Regions from separate parts of the Streptomyces sp. NPDC041940 genome, predicted to be linked through region 1. Evidence: riboswitches for the same ligand, from Rfam matches in the RefSeq annotation. Region 1 holds a riboswitch; the other holds the start of a gene.
What was found. A riboswitch is a leader RNA that binds a small molecule or an ion and turns the genes downstream of it on or off. The one in region 1 is predicted to bind cobalamin.

Region 1 (6,111 bases):
ACTCCTCCAGGGTCTCGTCCAGCTTGTCCTCGTCCAGACCCGGCGCGTCGAAGGGGTTGCGGCGCCGGCGGTGCGGCAGCGCGAGCAGCGCGGCCTGCCGTACGTCCTCGGCGAGCACGTCCGTACGCCCGGCCCAGGCCGCCAGCGCGGTGGCCGTCCGGGCCATCACGATGTCGGCGCGCATGCCGTCCACCTCGAAGGCCGCGCAGGTCGCCGCGATCTGCCGCAGCGCGTCGTCGCCCAGCCGCACCGACGGCAGCAGCTTCTTCGCGGCCACGATCCGGGCCCGTACGTCGGCCTCCTCCTCGGCCCAGCGGGCGGCGAAGCCGGCCGGGTCGTCGTCGTACGCCAGCCGCCGGCGTACGACCTCGACCCGCTGCTCGGGCTCCCGCGAGGCCGCGACCTCGACGGTCAGCCCGAACCGGTCCAGCAACTGCGGCCGCAGCTCGCCCTCTTCGGGGTTCATGGTGCCGACCAGCAGGAAGCGGGCGGCGTGCCGCACGGAGACGCCCTCACGTTCCACGTACGAGGCGCCCATCGCGGCCGCGTCCAGCAGCAGGTCGACCAGGTGGTCGTGGAGGAGGTTGACCTCGTCGACGTAGAGGATGCCGCGGTGCGCGTCGGCGAGCAGACCGGGCTCGAAGGCCTTCACGCCCTCGGACAGTGCCCGTTCGATGTCCAGCGCGCCCACCAGCCGGTCCTCGGAGGCGCCGACGGGCAGCTCGACCATGCGGGCCGGCCGGGAGGCGAAGCCCCCGGGCTCGTGCGGCCCGTCCGGGCAGCCGGGGTCGGGCGAGCCGGGGTCGCAGGAGAAGCGGCACTCGGAGACGACGTCCACCTCCGGCATGAGCGCCGAGAGCGCCCGCACGGCCGTCGACTTGGCCGTGCCCTTCTCGCCGCGCACCAGCACACCGCCGACCGCCGGTGACACGGCGTTCAGCAGCAGCGCGAGCCGCAGATCGTCCTGGCCGACCACGGCCGTGAACGGAAAGGGGGTGGTCACTTTTCGTCGTCCTCCAAGTCGCCTTCGAGTTGCGGGTGGATGCCGGGTCGCGGATGGACCGGGCAGCCGGTCCAGCGTCTCAGGTGGCCCGCGGTCGCGGTGCCGGCGGTCCACATCACCGCCACGGCCCTCATACGGGCGCTCCCGGCGGGACGAACGGCAGCCCCGGCGGCGCGCCGGACTCGATGAGCCGCCACAGCGCGTCCGTGTCCGCGTGCTGTTCGATCAGGTCGCCGAGCCGGTCGAGCTGCTCCTCGCGCAGCGCTGCGAACGAGGTGTCCGGCGCCGGTACGAAGCGGCGGCCGGCCGCGGCCGCCACCTCGCGCAGGAAGGCACGCCGGAAGCCGTCCGACTCCAGCGAGCCGTGCCAGTGCGTGCCCCAGGTCTGGCCGACCCGGCAGCCGTCCAAGAAGGGGGTACCGCCGGTGACGTCGGCGACCCCGTGGTGGATCTCGTAGCCCTCGACGTGTTCCCCGAGGGCCTCGCCCGCCGGCCGGGTGAGGGTCTTCTCGCGGGCGAACCGCACCCGCACGGGCAGGATCCCGAGCCCGTCGACCTCGCCCCTGCGGCTCTCGACGTCGTCCTCGATGTGCTCGCCGAGGATCTGGAAGCCGCCGCAGATGCCGAGCACGGGACGCTGCTCGGCGGCCCTGCGCACCAGCGCGTCGGCCAGCCCGCGCTCCCTGAGCCACTCCAGGGCACGGACGGTCCCCCGGGTCCCCGGCACGATGACGAGGTCGGCGTCGGCCAGCTCCTCGGGCCGGTCCACGAACCGCACGACCACACCGGGTTCGGCGGCCAGCGCGTCGACATCCGTGAAGTTGGACATGAGCGGGACCGCGCAGACGGCGACACGCAGCACGTCCTCGCCGACCGGCGGGGCGACGACGGACTCCCGGACCGTCCCCCGCAGGGACACGCGCAGCCCGTCCTCCTCGTCGATCCCGAGCCCGTGCCGGAAGGGCAGAACGCCGTACGTGTGCCGCCCGGTGAGGCCCTGGAGCATGTCGAGCCCCGGCTCCAGCAGGGAGACGTCCCCGCGGAACTTGTTCACGAGGAACCCGGCGACACAGTCCTGGTCCTCACGGGACAGCAGGGCGACGGTCCCGAAGAACGAGGCGAAGACCCCGCCCCGGTCGATGTCGCCGACGACGAGCACGGGGAGTCCGGCGCCCCGGGCGATCCCCATGTTGACGATGTCCGTCCGCCGCAGATTGATCTCGGCCGGCGAACCGGCCCCCTCACAGATCACCGCGTCATACGTGCCCCGCAGCTGCTCCAGACAGTCGAGCACCGTCCCGAGCAGCCGCTGCTGCCGCCCACCGTGATACCCGCGCGCACTCATCTCGCCGACCGGCTTGCCCAGCAGCACGACCTGACTGCTCTGCTCGCCACCGGGCTTGAGCAGCACGGGATTCATCAGCGCGGTCGGCTCCACACGGCACGCCTGTGCCTGCATGGCCTGGGCCCGCCCGATCTCGGCGCCCTCCCGCGTCACGAACGAGTTCAGCGACATGTTCTGCGCCTTGAACGGCGCGACCTTGACGCCCTGCCGCACCAGCCACCGGCAGATCCCGGCGGTCACGACGCTCTTGCCGGCGTCGGAGGTGGTACCGGCGACGAGAAGCCCCCCGCCCGTCATGACGTACGCCCCTTCACGATGTGGCGCGCGGCGACACAGACGCCGAGCGCGAGCCAGCCGACACGCCTGGACAGCCGTACGGCCCGTTCGATGTCCCCGGTGCCGACGCCGCGCCCCGCGCCGTTGAGGACGGGCCGGTGCTCGACACGTCCGCCGTAGGACAGGGTTCCGCCGAGCCGCACCCCGAGCGCCCCCGCGAACGAGGCCTCCACGGGCCCGGCGTTGGGACTCGGATGCTTGGCGGCGTCGGAACGCCAGGCCGCCACGGCTCCCCGGGGGTCGCCCCCGGCCGCGGCCGCGAGTACGGCGGTCAGACGGGCTCCTGGCCAGCCCACGACATCGTCCAGTCGCGCGGAGGCCCACCCATAGCGCCGGTACCGGGCCGACTTGTGCCCGACCATGGCGTCGAGGGTGTTGACGGCCCGGAACCCGACAAGCCCCGGCACCCCGCCGACGGCCCCCCACACGAGCGCTCCCACGACGGCGTCGGAGGTGTTCTCCGCGACGGACTCGACGACGGCCCGGGCGATCCCGTCGGCGTCGAGTGCCTGTGGATCCCGTCCGCACAGATGCGGCAGCCGCTCCCGGGCCGCTTCGACGTCCCCGGCCTCCAGGGCGCGCCCGATGGCCTGTGCCTCCCGGGCGAGCGAAGTCCCCCCGACGACGGCCCAGGTGGCGACCCCGGTGAGCCCGACCGACGCGACGGTGGACGTACGCACGGCTCGTGCGGCGACGGCCCCGAGCGCGACGGCTCCGCCCGCACACACCACGGTGTGCAGCGCGCCCCACCCCCGGTGGTCCCGCCACAACACCCGTTCCACGGCACCCGCGGCCCGCCCGAACGCGGCGACCGGATGCCCCCGGCGAGGATCGCCGAGCAGCAGATCACCGATCAGACCGACGGCGGCACCGTACGCGTGGACGCGACCGGCACCCATGGGCTCAGCCGGCCACGGGGGCGGACGACGGTGGGGAACTGGCCCTCGATCGGCAGCCGAACATGGCGATATGTCCTCACTCAGGGTGTCCACGCCCTGGTTCGACGAGACCGGCGGTGAGAGTTCCTGGCTCCCGGTGAGTTGCTACCCCGGTGACAGTGGCGGGACCGCGCCGGAGTTCCACCGGCTTCCTCTCCTGCCGCCGCATTGGCCCCGGCAGTCCACCACGGCCGCGAACAGCCGTCAACTTGCCGTTGACCTGCGAGGGGAGAGTGTGGACAAGCCCACACCGCCTGCCTCGCAGAGGGTGCCAACTGCTGTCCCGCACACGGCAACCGGGCGGCCCGGGACCGAAGCCCCGTGCCGCCCGGCGACAGACGATCGTGCTGATCGTGGTCAGGCCACGATCAGATAGATCCCGTACCCCACAGCCGCCGCACATGCCGCGAAGCACGCGTACGCCCCCGTCACCGCGAGCCCCGCGGACCCGCCCGCCGCCACCGCCCGCTCACGGCGCGACAGGCCCGTGATGCCGAGGGTGAACAGGCCGACGAGGATCACGGTGGCCACGAGGCTGACGCCGAAGACGGAGCCGAGGGTCGCCCAGTCGATCTTCATCTCAGAGATTCTTCCTTGTCACCGGGTGGGCGGGATCAGACCGAGGTGGTCGTGGTGGAGGGCTTCCGGTCGGCCGGGGACTGGGCCTGGGCCGGGATGGTGGCGGCCAGTTCCTCGGACGGACCCGCCGGAGGCGGCGTCACCGCAGCGATCGCGGTGGTCACGACACCCGCCGGCTCCTCGTCGACCTCGTTGACGTTCGTGTGGTCGACGACCTCACGGCGCGACAGCTTCCAGATCACCGCGCTGGAGGCGACCAGGAAGACCGCCACGACCGCCGTGCCCCAGCCCCCGAAGCCGGTCACGTACTCGGCGAGCGCGCCCACCAGGGCCGCCGCCGGCAGCGTCAGACCCCAGGCGACGAACATCCGCGTCGCCGTCGACCAGCGGACCACGCCGCCCTTGCGGCCGAGCCCTGCGCCCATCACCGCGCCGGACACGGAGTGGGTGGTGGAGAGGGAGAAGCCGAGGTGCGAGGAGGCCAGGATGACCGTCGCCGCGCTGGTCTGGGCGGCGAAGCCCTGCTGCGGCTGGAGGTCGGTCAGGCCCTTGCCCATGGTGCGGATGATGCGCCAGCCGCCGAGGTAGGTGCCGAGCGCGATGGCGACACCCGCCGAGAGGATGACCCACATGGGCGGGTCGGAGTCGGGGGCGACGGCGCCGCCGGCGACCAGGGCGAGGGTGATGACACCCATCGTCTTCTGGGCGTCGTTGGTGCCGTGGGCCAGCGAGACCAGGCCCGCGGAGGCGATCTGGCCGGCCCGGTAGCCCTTCTTGGAGGCCTCGCCCTCGGCCTTCTTGCCGAGGGAGTACGTCAGCCGGGTGGCGAGCAGTGCGGCGATGCCCGCGACCAGCGGGGCGGCGATCGCCGGGATCAGCACCTTGGTGACCAGGACGTCACCGTGCACCGCGCCGACGCCCGCCGAGGCGATCGTGGCGCCGATCAGGCCGCCCATCAGGGCGTGCGACGAACTGGACGGCAGACCGACGAGCCAGGTCAGCAGGTTCCAGAGGATCGCGCCGACCAGGGCGGCGAAGATGACCTCGGGGCGGATGCCGGCCTCGTCGACGAGGCCTTTGGAGATCGTGTTCGCGACTTCGACGGACAGGAAGGCGCCGACCAGGTTGAGGACCGCGGACATGGCCACCGCGATCTTCGGTCTCATGGCGCCCGTGGAAATGGTCGTGGCCATCGCGTTCGCGGTGTCGTGGAAACCGTTCGTGAAATCGAACGCTAGTGCGGTTACCACCACAATCGCGAGGATCAGCGAGAAGCTTTCCATTTACCCAGGCAATCGTTCGGCGTCGTTGGCGGGACGAACGTAGGTAACCCGAGTGAACGGAAGATGAACTGGGAGGGGCGCAGGGGTGTCCGCAACAGAGGAGTGTCATTCCGCCTTGGTACAGCGGCCCTTGCGCCCCAACGATCACGTGCCCCGCGCGAACTGTTTCAGTCGATCGAGTGACCCGTCGAAGAGATTCTGATCACCCGGCAGGGTGCCGTCGCCGTTGTCGTACTGCCAGAAGGTCCAGGAGGACCAGCCGGCCGGCAGCGGTCCCGCGCTCGCCGCGTCGTAGCGGGCGACCCACAGGGGGTGGTTCGCGGCGAAGGCGCGGCTGTTGCCCGTGCACGTGTTCCACCAGTGGGTGGTCGTGTAGATCACCGGGCGGCGGCCGGTGAGCCGCTCGACCTCGCCGCTGAACGACTTGATCCAGCCGACCATCCCGGCCTTGCTCAGGCCGTAGCACTTGTGCTTCTTGTCGTACGGGTTGTACTCGATGTCGAGCGCGGGCGGCAGCGTCCAGCCGTCCGCGCTCCAGCTGCCGCCGTTGCGTACGAAGTGGGCCGCCTGCGCCCGGCCCGACGACCTGTTCGGCAGCGCGAAGTGGTAGGCGCCGCGGACGAGGCC
Region 2 (6,111 bases), on a different contig from region 1:
CGCCACCGGTGCGGGCCATGACGACGTACAGCTGGGAGGCCCCGGCTCCGGAGATGAACTGCTTGACGCCGGTGAGCACCCAGTGGTCGCCGTCCCGGACGGCGCGGGTGGTCAGGGCGGCGGCGTCCGAGCCCGCGCCGGGTTCGGTCAGGCAGTAGCTGGCGAGGTCCTCCATGGCGCACAGCCGGGGCAGCCGGCGCTCGCGCTGGGCGGCGTCGCCGTACCGGTCGATCATCCAGGCGACCATGTTGTGGATGGAGAGATACCCGGCGATGGACGGGCAGCCGGAGGCGAGGGACTCGAAGACGAGGACGCCGTCGGCGCGGGTCAGGCCCGAACCGCCCGACTCCTCACGGACGTAGACGCCTCCGAGCCCGAGTCCGGCCGCCTTGCGCAGGACGTCGACGGGGAAGTGCTTGTCACGGTCCCAGTCGAGGGCGTGCGGGGCGAGGTGGTCCTGGGCGAAGTCGAGGGTGGTCTCGACGAGGGCCTGCTGGTCCTCGGTGAGCAGCGTACTGGTCATGGCCGCTCAGCCCATCGTGGGGATCGTGAAGCTCGCGCCTTCGCGGAGCCCGGCGGGCCAGCGCGACGTCACGGTCTTCGTACGGGTGTAGAAGCGGATGGCGTCGGGGCCGTGCTGGTTGAGGTCGCCGAAGCCGGAGCGCTTCCAGCCGCCGAAGGTGTGGTAGGCGACCGGCACCGGGATGGGCACGTTGACGCCGACCATGCCGGTGTTCACGCGCCGGGTGAAGTCGCGGGCGGTGTCACCGTCGCGGGTGAAGATAGCGACGCCGTTGCCGTAGAGGTGCTCGCTGGGCAGGCGCAGGGCCTCCTCGTAGTCGGCGGCGCGTACGACGGACAGGACCGGGCCGAAGATCTCCTCCTGGTAGACGCGCATCGCCGGGGTGACCCGGTCGAAGAGGGAGGCCCCGGCGAAGAAGCCCCTCTCGTGTCCGGGCAGGACGAAGTCCCTTCCGTCCACGACGAGTTCCGCACCTTCCTCCACGCCGAGGTCGACGTAGGAGCGCACCCGGTCGACGGCGTCCTGGCCGACGAGGGGACCGAAGTCGGCCTCGGGGTCGTCGCTGCGGCCGATGCGCAGGCCGCCGATGCGCTCTTTCAAACGAGCCACCAGCGCGTCGGCGGTGTCCTCCCCGACCGGGACGGCCACCGAGATCGCCATGCACCGTTCCCCCGCCGAGCCGTAGCCCGCGCCGATCAGGGCGTCCACGGCCTGGTCGAGGTCGGCGTCCGGCATCACGATCATGTGGTTCTTGGCGCCGCCGAAGCACTGGGCGCGTTTGCCGTGGGCGGCGGCGGTGGCGTAGACGTGCGCGGCGACCGGCGTGGAACCGACGAAGCCGAGGGCCTCGACCCGGGGGTCCTCGAGCAGAGTGTCGACGGCTTCCCGGGCGCCGTTGACGACGTTGAGGACACCGGGCGGCAGACCGGCCTCCAGGAACAGTTCGGCGAGTCGCAGCGGGACGGACGGGGCGCGCTCGGACGGCTTGAGGATGAAGGCGTTTCCGCAGGCGAGGGCGGGTGCGGCCTTCCACAGGGGAATCATCGCCGGGAAGTTGAAGGGAGTGATCCCGGCGACGACGCCGAGGGGCGCGCGCAGGGAGTGGACGTCGATGCCGGTGCCGGCGTTGTCGGTGAACTCGCCCTTGAGGAGATGCGGGATGCCGGCGGCGAACTCGACGACCTCAAGTCCGCGCTGGAGGTCCCCGTGGGCGTCCGCGACGGTCTTGCCGTGCTCGGACGACAGCAGCCGGGCCAGCGAGTCCTTCTCCTGCTCGACGAGTTGCAGGAACCGCATGAACACCCGGGCGCGGCGCTGCGGGTTCCACTCGCCCCACTCCCGTTGCGCGTGCGCGGCGTCGGTGATCACCGCCTCGGTCTCGGCGCGGCTCGCGAGGGGCACATGGGCCTGGACCTCGCCGGTGTTGGGGTCGTACACGTCGCCGTACGTCCCCGAGGTTCCCGGGGTGTGTTTACCGCCGACGAAATGGGTCAACTCACGCACAGGGGCGTGGTCTTGTACACGGACCATGGGTGCCTGCTCTCTCGTCAGGTGGTCCGGGACGGCGCGCGGGTCCGTCGCACACGGACGCGGTGGCGTACGGGTGCGGGGGCCGCGCGAGATCGCGTATGGCTGGACCGTCAGAGGGTGACGACCGGGCGCGGGACGATCCGTCGGGCACGACGGACGCGTCGGGCGGGTCCTCCGGGGTCGTGGGTGCACACCGGTGCCATGCGTGTCAGCTCCATCCTCGTGGACAACACGGAACATCCCACGGCCGGTATCCTGACTCCCGGATCAGCGCACCCCGTCCGCCTTCCCGACATCCAGCTCGTCAGTGGCGTTCTGCTCGACGGCGTACTCCCCGGTCACAGTGGCGGGACCGTGCCGGATTCACACCGGCTTCCCTGCACCGCGGGCCTACACCCGCGACTATATAGTTGGACGTCCTAGTAAATCCAGCCCCCACCGGCCGCACGCCGACCCTCTCGGTGCGTGACGGACATCACACCTCCCATTTCGCCGTCCTCAGGTCATCATATGACCTGATCTCCCGGAGGCCGGTTGACGCGACCTGCCTCCGGACGGCACGGCAAGGCGAGGATGGGCATGAGCGACCAGAACAAGCCCGAACGACCGCGCGTGGGCGTGGTGGGTCTAGGAGCCATGGGCCTCGGGATGGCCCGGAGTCTGCGGGCGGCGGGATACGACGTCGGCGTTCACGACCTGCGTCCTGAGACGGCCGCGGACTTCGCCCGCGACGGCGGGACGGCGTTCGGGACCTGTGGCGAGCTGGCGGCCTCGGTGGACGTCCTGGTGGGCGTGGTGGTGAACGCCGCGCAGGTCGAGGCCGTGCTGTTCGGTGCCGACGGCGCGGCCGGCCGGCTCCGCCCCGGCTCCGTCTTCGTCATGTGCTCCACGGTCGATCCGGGCTGGTCCGCCGCGCTCGAGGGCCGACTCGCCGAGCGGGGCGTGCTGTACCTGGACGCCCCCATCTCCGGCGGCGCCGCGCGTGCCGCGGCCGGTGAACTCACCATGATGACGTCGGGCTCGGCCGAGGCGTACTCGCTCGCCGACCCGGTGCTCGAGGCCATGAGCAGCACCGTCTACCGTCTGGGCGGGCACGCGGGGCTCGGCTCGAAGGTCAAGATCGTCAACCAGCTGCTCGCGGGCGTGCACATCGCCGCAGCGGCCGAGGCGATGGCTCTCGGTATCAAGGCGGGCGTTCCCGCCGAGGCGCTCTACGAGGTCATCACGCACAGCGCCGGCAACTCCTGGATGTTCGAGAACCGCATGGCCCATGTGCTCGACGGCGACTACACGCCCCTGTCGGCCGTCGACATCTTCGTCAAGGATCTCGGGCTCGTGCTGGACGCCGCCCGGCCGGAGCGGTTCCCTCTTCCCCTCGCCGCGACCGCCCACCAGATGTTCCTCCAGGCGTCGGCATCCGGACTGGGGGCCGAGGACGACAGCGCGGTCATCAAGATCTTCCCCGGGGTCGACCTGCCGAAGCCGGTGGAGGCCTGACATGGGAATCCGTCTCGGATGCATCGCCGACGACTTCACCGGTGCCACGGACCTCGCCAACAACCTGGTGCGCGCGGGCATGCGGGTGGTCCAGCTGATCGACACACCACCGGCCGGCGTCGAGGAGGCGGTGGACGCGGACGCGGTGGTCATCGCCCTCAAGTCGCGGACCGTCCCGGCGGCCGACGCCGTGGAGGCGTCGCTGCGAGCACTGGCCTGGCTGCGGTCCATGGGCGCCGAGCAGATCTACTTCAAGTACTGCTCCACCTTCGACTCGACTCCGGCCGGGAACATCGGGCCGGTCACCGAGGCGCTGATGGACGCGCTGGGCACCGACTTCACGGTCGCGACGCCGGCGTTCCCCGACAACGGGCGCACGATCTTCAAGGGGCATCTCTTCGTCGGCGACGTGCTGCTCAGCGACAGCGGCATGCGCCACCACCCGCTCACCCCGATGACCGACTCCGATCTGGTCTCCGTACTCGGCGCGCAGACCACGCGAAAGGTCGGTCTCGTCGACCACACGGTCGTCGCCGACGGCGTCGAGGCGATCCGGGCCCGCGTCGACGCCCTGCGTGAGGGCGGCTTCGGGATCGCCATCGTCGACTCCGTCTCCAACGACGACCTCGTGCGGCTGGGCGCGGCCGTCCAGGGGTTCCCACTGGTGACCGCCGGCTCGGGGCTGGCGATCGGCCTGCCCGCCAACTGGGGGTTCAAGCCGTCCCGCGCCGCAGCGGAGCTGCCGCCTCCCGCCGGTCACCGGGCCGTCGTCTCCGGCTCGGTCTCCACGGCCACCAACCGTCAGGTCCTCGAGTACCTGCGCTCCGGCCGGCCCGCCTTCAGCGTGGACCCGCTGCGCGTGGCCGCCGGCGAGGACGTGGCCGGGCAAGCCCTGGCCTTCGCCGCGTCGCATCTGGACGACGGTCCCGTGCTCGTCTACTCCACCGAGTCCGCCGACACGGTCCGGACCGTCCAGGGCCGGCTCGGTGCCGCCGAGGCCGGTGAGCTCGTGGAGCGGACGCTGGCCCGCATCGCACAGGGGCTCGTGGAGCGCGGCGTGCGCCGGCTCGTCGTCGCGGGAGGAGAGACCTCGGGGGCGGTCGTCCAGGCGCTCGGTGTCACCGGACTCCGGATCGGCCCGCAGATCGACCCCGGTGTGCCCTGGTGCGCGGCGGCTCTTCCCGACGGGGACACGCTCCACATCACGCTCAAGTCCGGCAACTTCGGCGGCCCCGACTTCTTCACCCGCTCCTTCGCGCTCCTGGACGAGGAGGCCGCATGAACCCGCAGCCGACCGCACCCGACGAAGGTGTCGAGCAGGTCCGCAAGGAGATCGTCCGGGTGGGCACCAGCCTGTTCGCCCGGGGCTACGTCCACGCCAGCGCGGGCAACATCAGTGCCAAGGTCGGCGACCACCATCTGATCACGCCCACCGACGCCGCCCTGGGATTCCTCGAACCCGGCCGCCTGGCACAGGTCGACGCCCGGGGTGAGCAGGTCGCGGGCGACCGTGCCAGCAAGACCCTGACGCTCCATCGGCGCATCTGCGCCGCCGACCCCACGGCCCGGTTCGTCGTCCACACCCACTCCACGCACCTGGTCGCGCTGACGCTGGCCGGTGTGTGGAGCACCGAGGACGTGCTGCCGCCCATCACGCCGTACTACGTGATGAAGGTCGGGCACGTCCCGCTCATCCCCTACCACCGGCCCGGCGACCCCCGCGTGGCCGACCTGGTGACCGCCCACATCGCCGATCGCGCAGCGAGCCGAACGCCCATCAGGGCGGTGCTGCTGGACCGGCTGGGCCCCGTGGTCTGGGGCCCCGACGCGGCCACCGCTCTCGCCGTCCTCGAAGAACTCGAGGAGACGGCACGTCTCTGGCTCCTGACCGACCGTCGCCCCGAGCCGCTCCCCGATCACGCGCTCGACGAACTGAGGTCCACGTTCAACGCCGCGTGGTGAACCCCTTCTCCCCTGCCGGAGAATCCCCCTGAGCCGCTCAAAGGATCGCCATGTCCATGCCTATATCGGCGTCCCAAGCCCCCGACGTCGCCCGTGAGAACGCCGTCTTCCGCAAGGTCGTACGGCGTATCGTCCCCTTCCTCGTCCTCTGTTACGTCGTCTCCTACCTGGACCGGGTCAACGTCGGCTTCGCGAAGCTGCAGATGTCCGACGACCTCGGCTTCAGCGAGGCGGCGTACGGCCTCGGCGCCGGACTGTTCTTCATCGGCTACTTCCTCTTCGAGGTGCCGTCGAACCTGATGCTGCAGCGCGTCGGCGCCCGCACCTGGATCGCCCGGATCATGATCAGCTGGGGCGTCGTCTCGGCGTCGTTCATGTTCGTCCACAACGAGACGACGTTCTACGTCCTGAGGTTCCTCCTCGGTGCCGCCGAGGCGGGGTTCTACCCGGGGGTGATCCTGTACTGCACGTACTGGTTCCCGTCGCGGCGCCGGGCCCGGGTGATCGCGATGTTCATGTCCGCCATCCCGGTGGCCGGCATCTTCGGCAACCCGCTGTCCGGCTGGATCATGGACCGGTTCCAGGGTGTGAACGGCTGG

Region 2: it holds a riboswitch for cobalamin, as region 1 does, so the genes downstream of both, ACZ6I3_RS20515 (CoA-acylating methylmalonate-semialdehyde dehydrogenase) here and ACZ6I3_RS04555 (cobalamin biosynthesis protein) in region 1, are expected to answer to the same signal.

Annotation. Positions count from the first base shown of each region.
Region 1 is NZ_JBVJBP010000001.1:1,036,054-1,042,164, forward strand. Features, by position in the region: gene ACZ6I3_RS04540 (putative cobaltochelatase) at 1-1,003, opposite strand, end outside; gene ACZ6I3_RS04545 (hypothetical protein) at 1,000-1,137, opposite strand; gene ACZ6I3_RS04550 (cobyric acid synthase) at 1,134-2,645, opposite strand; gene ACZ6I3_RS04555 (cobalamin biosynthesis protein) at 2,642-3,583, opposite strand; cobalamin riboswitch at 3,685-3,824, opposite strand; gene ACZ6I3_RS04560 (hypothetical protein) at 3,980-4,201, opposite strand; gene ACZ6I3_RS04565 (inorganic phosphate transporter) at 4,237-5,484, opposite strand; gene ACZ6I3_RS04570 (lysozyme) at 5,629-6,111, opposite strand, start outside.
Region 2 is NZ_JBVJBP010000011.1:194,500-200,610, forward strand. Features, by position in the region: gene ACZ6I3_RS20510 (acyl-CoA dehydrogenase family protein) at 1-523, opposite strand, end outside; gene ACZ6I3_RS20515 (CoA-acylating methylmalonate-semialdehyde dehydrogenase) at 530-2,053, opposite strand; cobalamin riboswitch at 2,282-2,475, opposite strand; gene ltnD (L-threonate dehydrogenase) at 2,633-3,550, shown strand; gene otnK (3-oxo-tetronate kinase) at 3,552-4,832, shown strand; gene ACZ6I3_RS20530 (class II aldolase/adducin family protein) at 4,829-5,512, shown strand; gene ACZ6I3_RS20535 (MFS transporter) at 5,563-6,111, shown strand, end outside.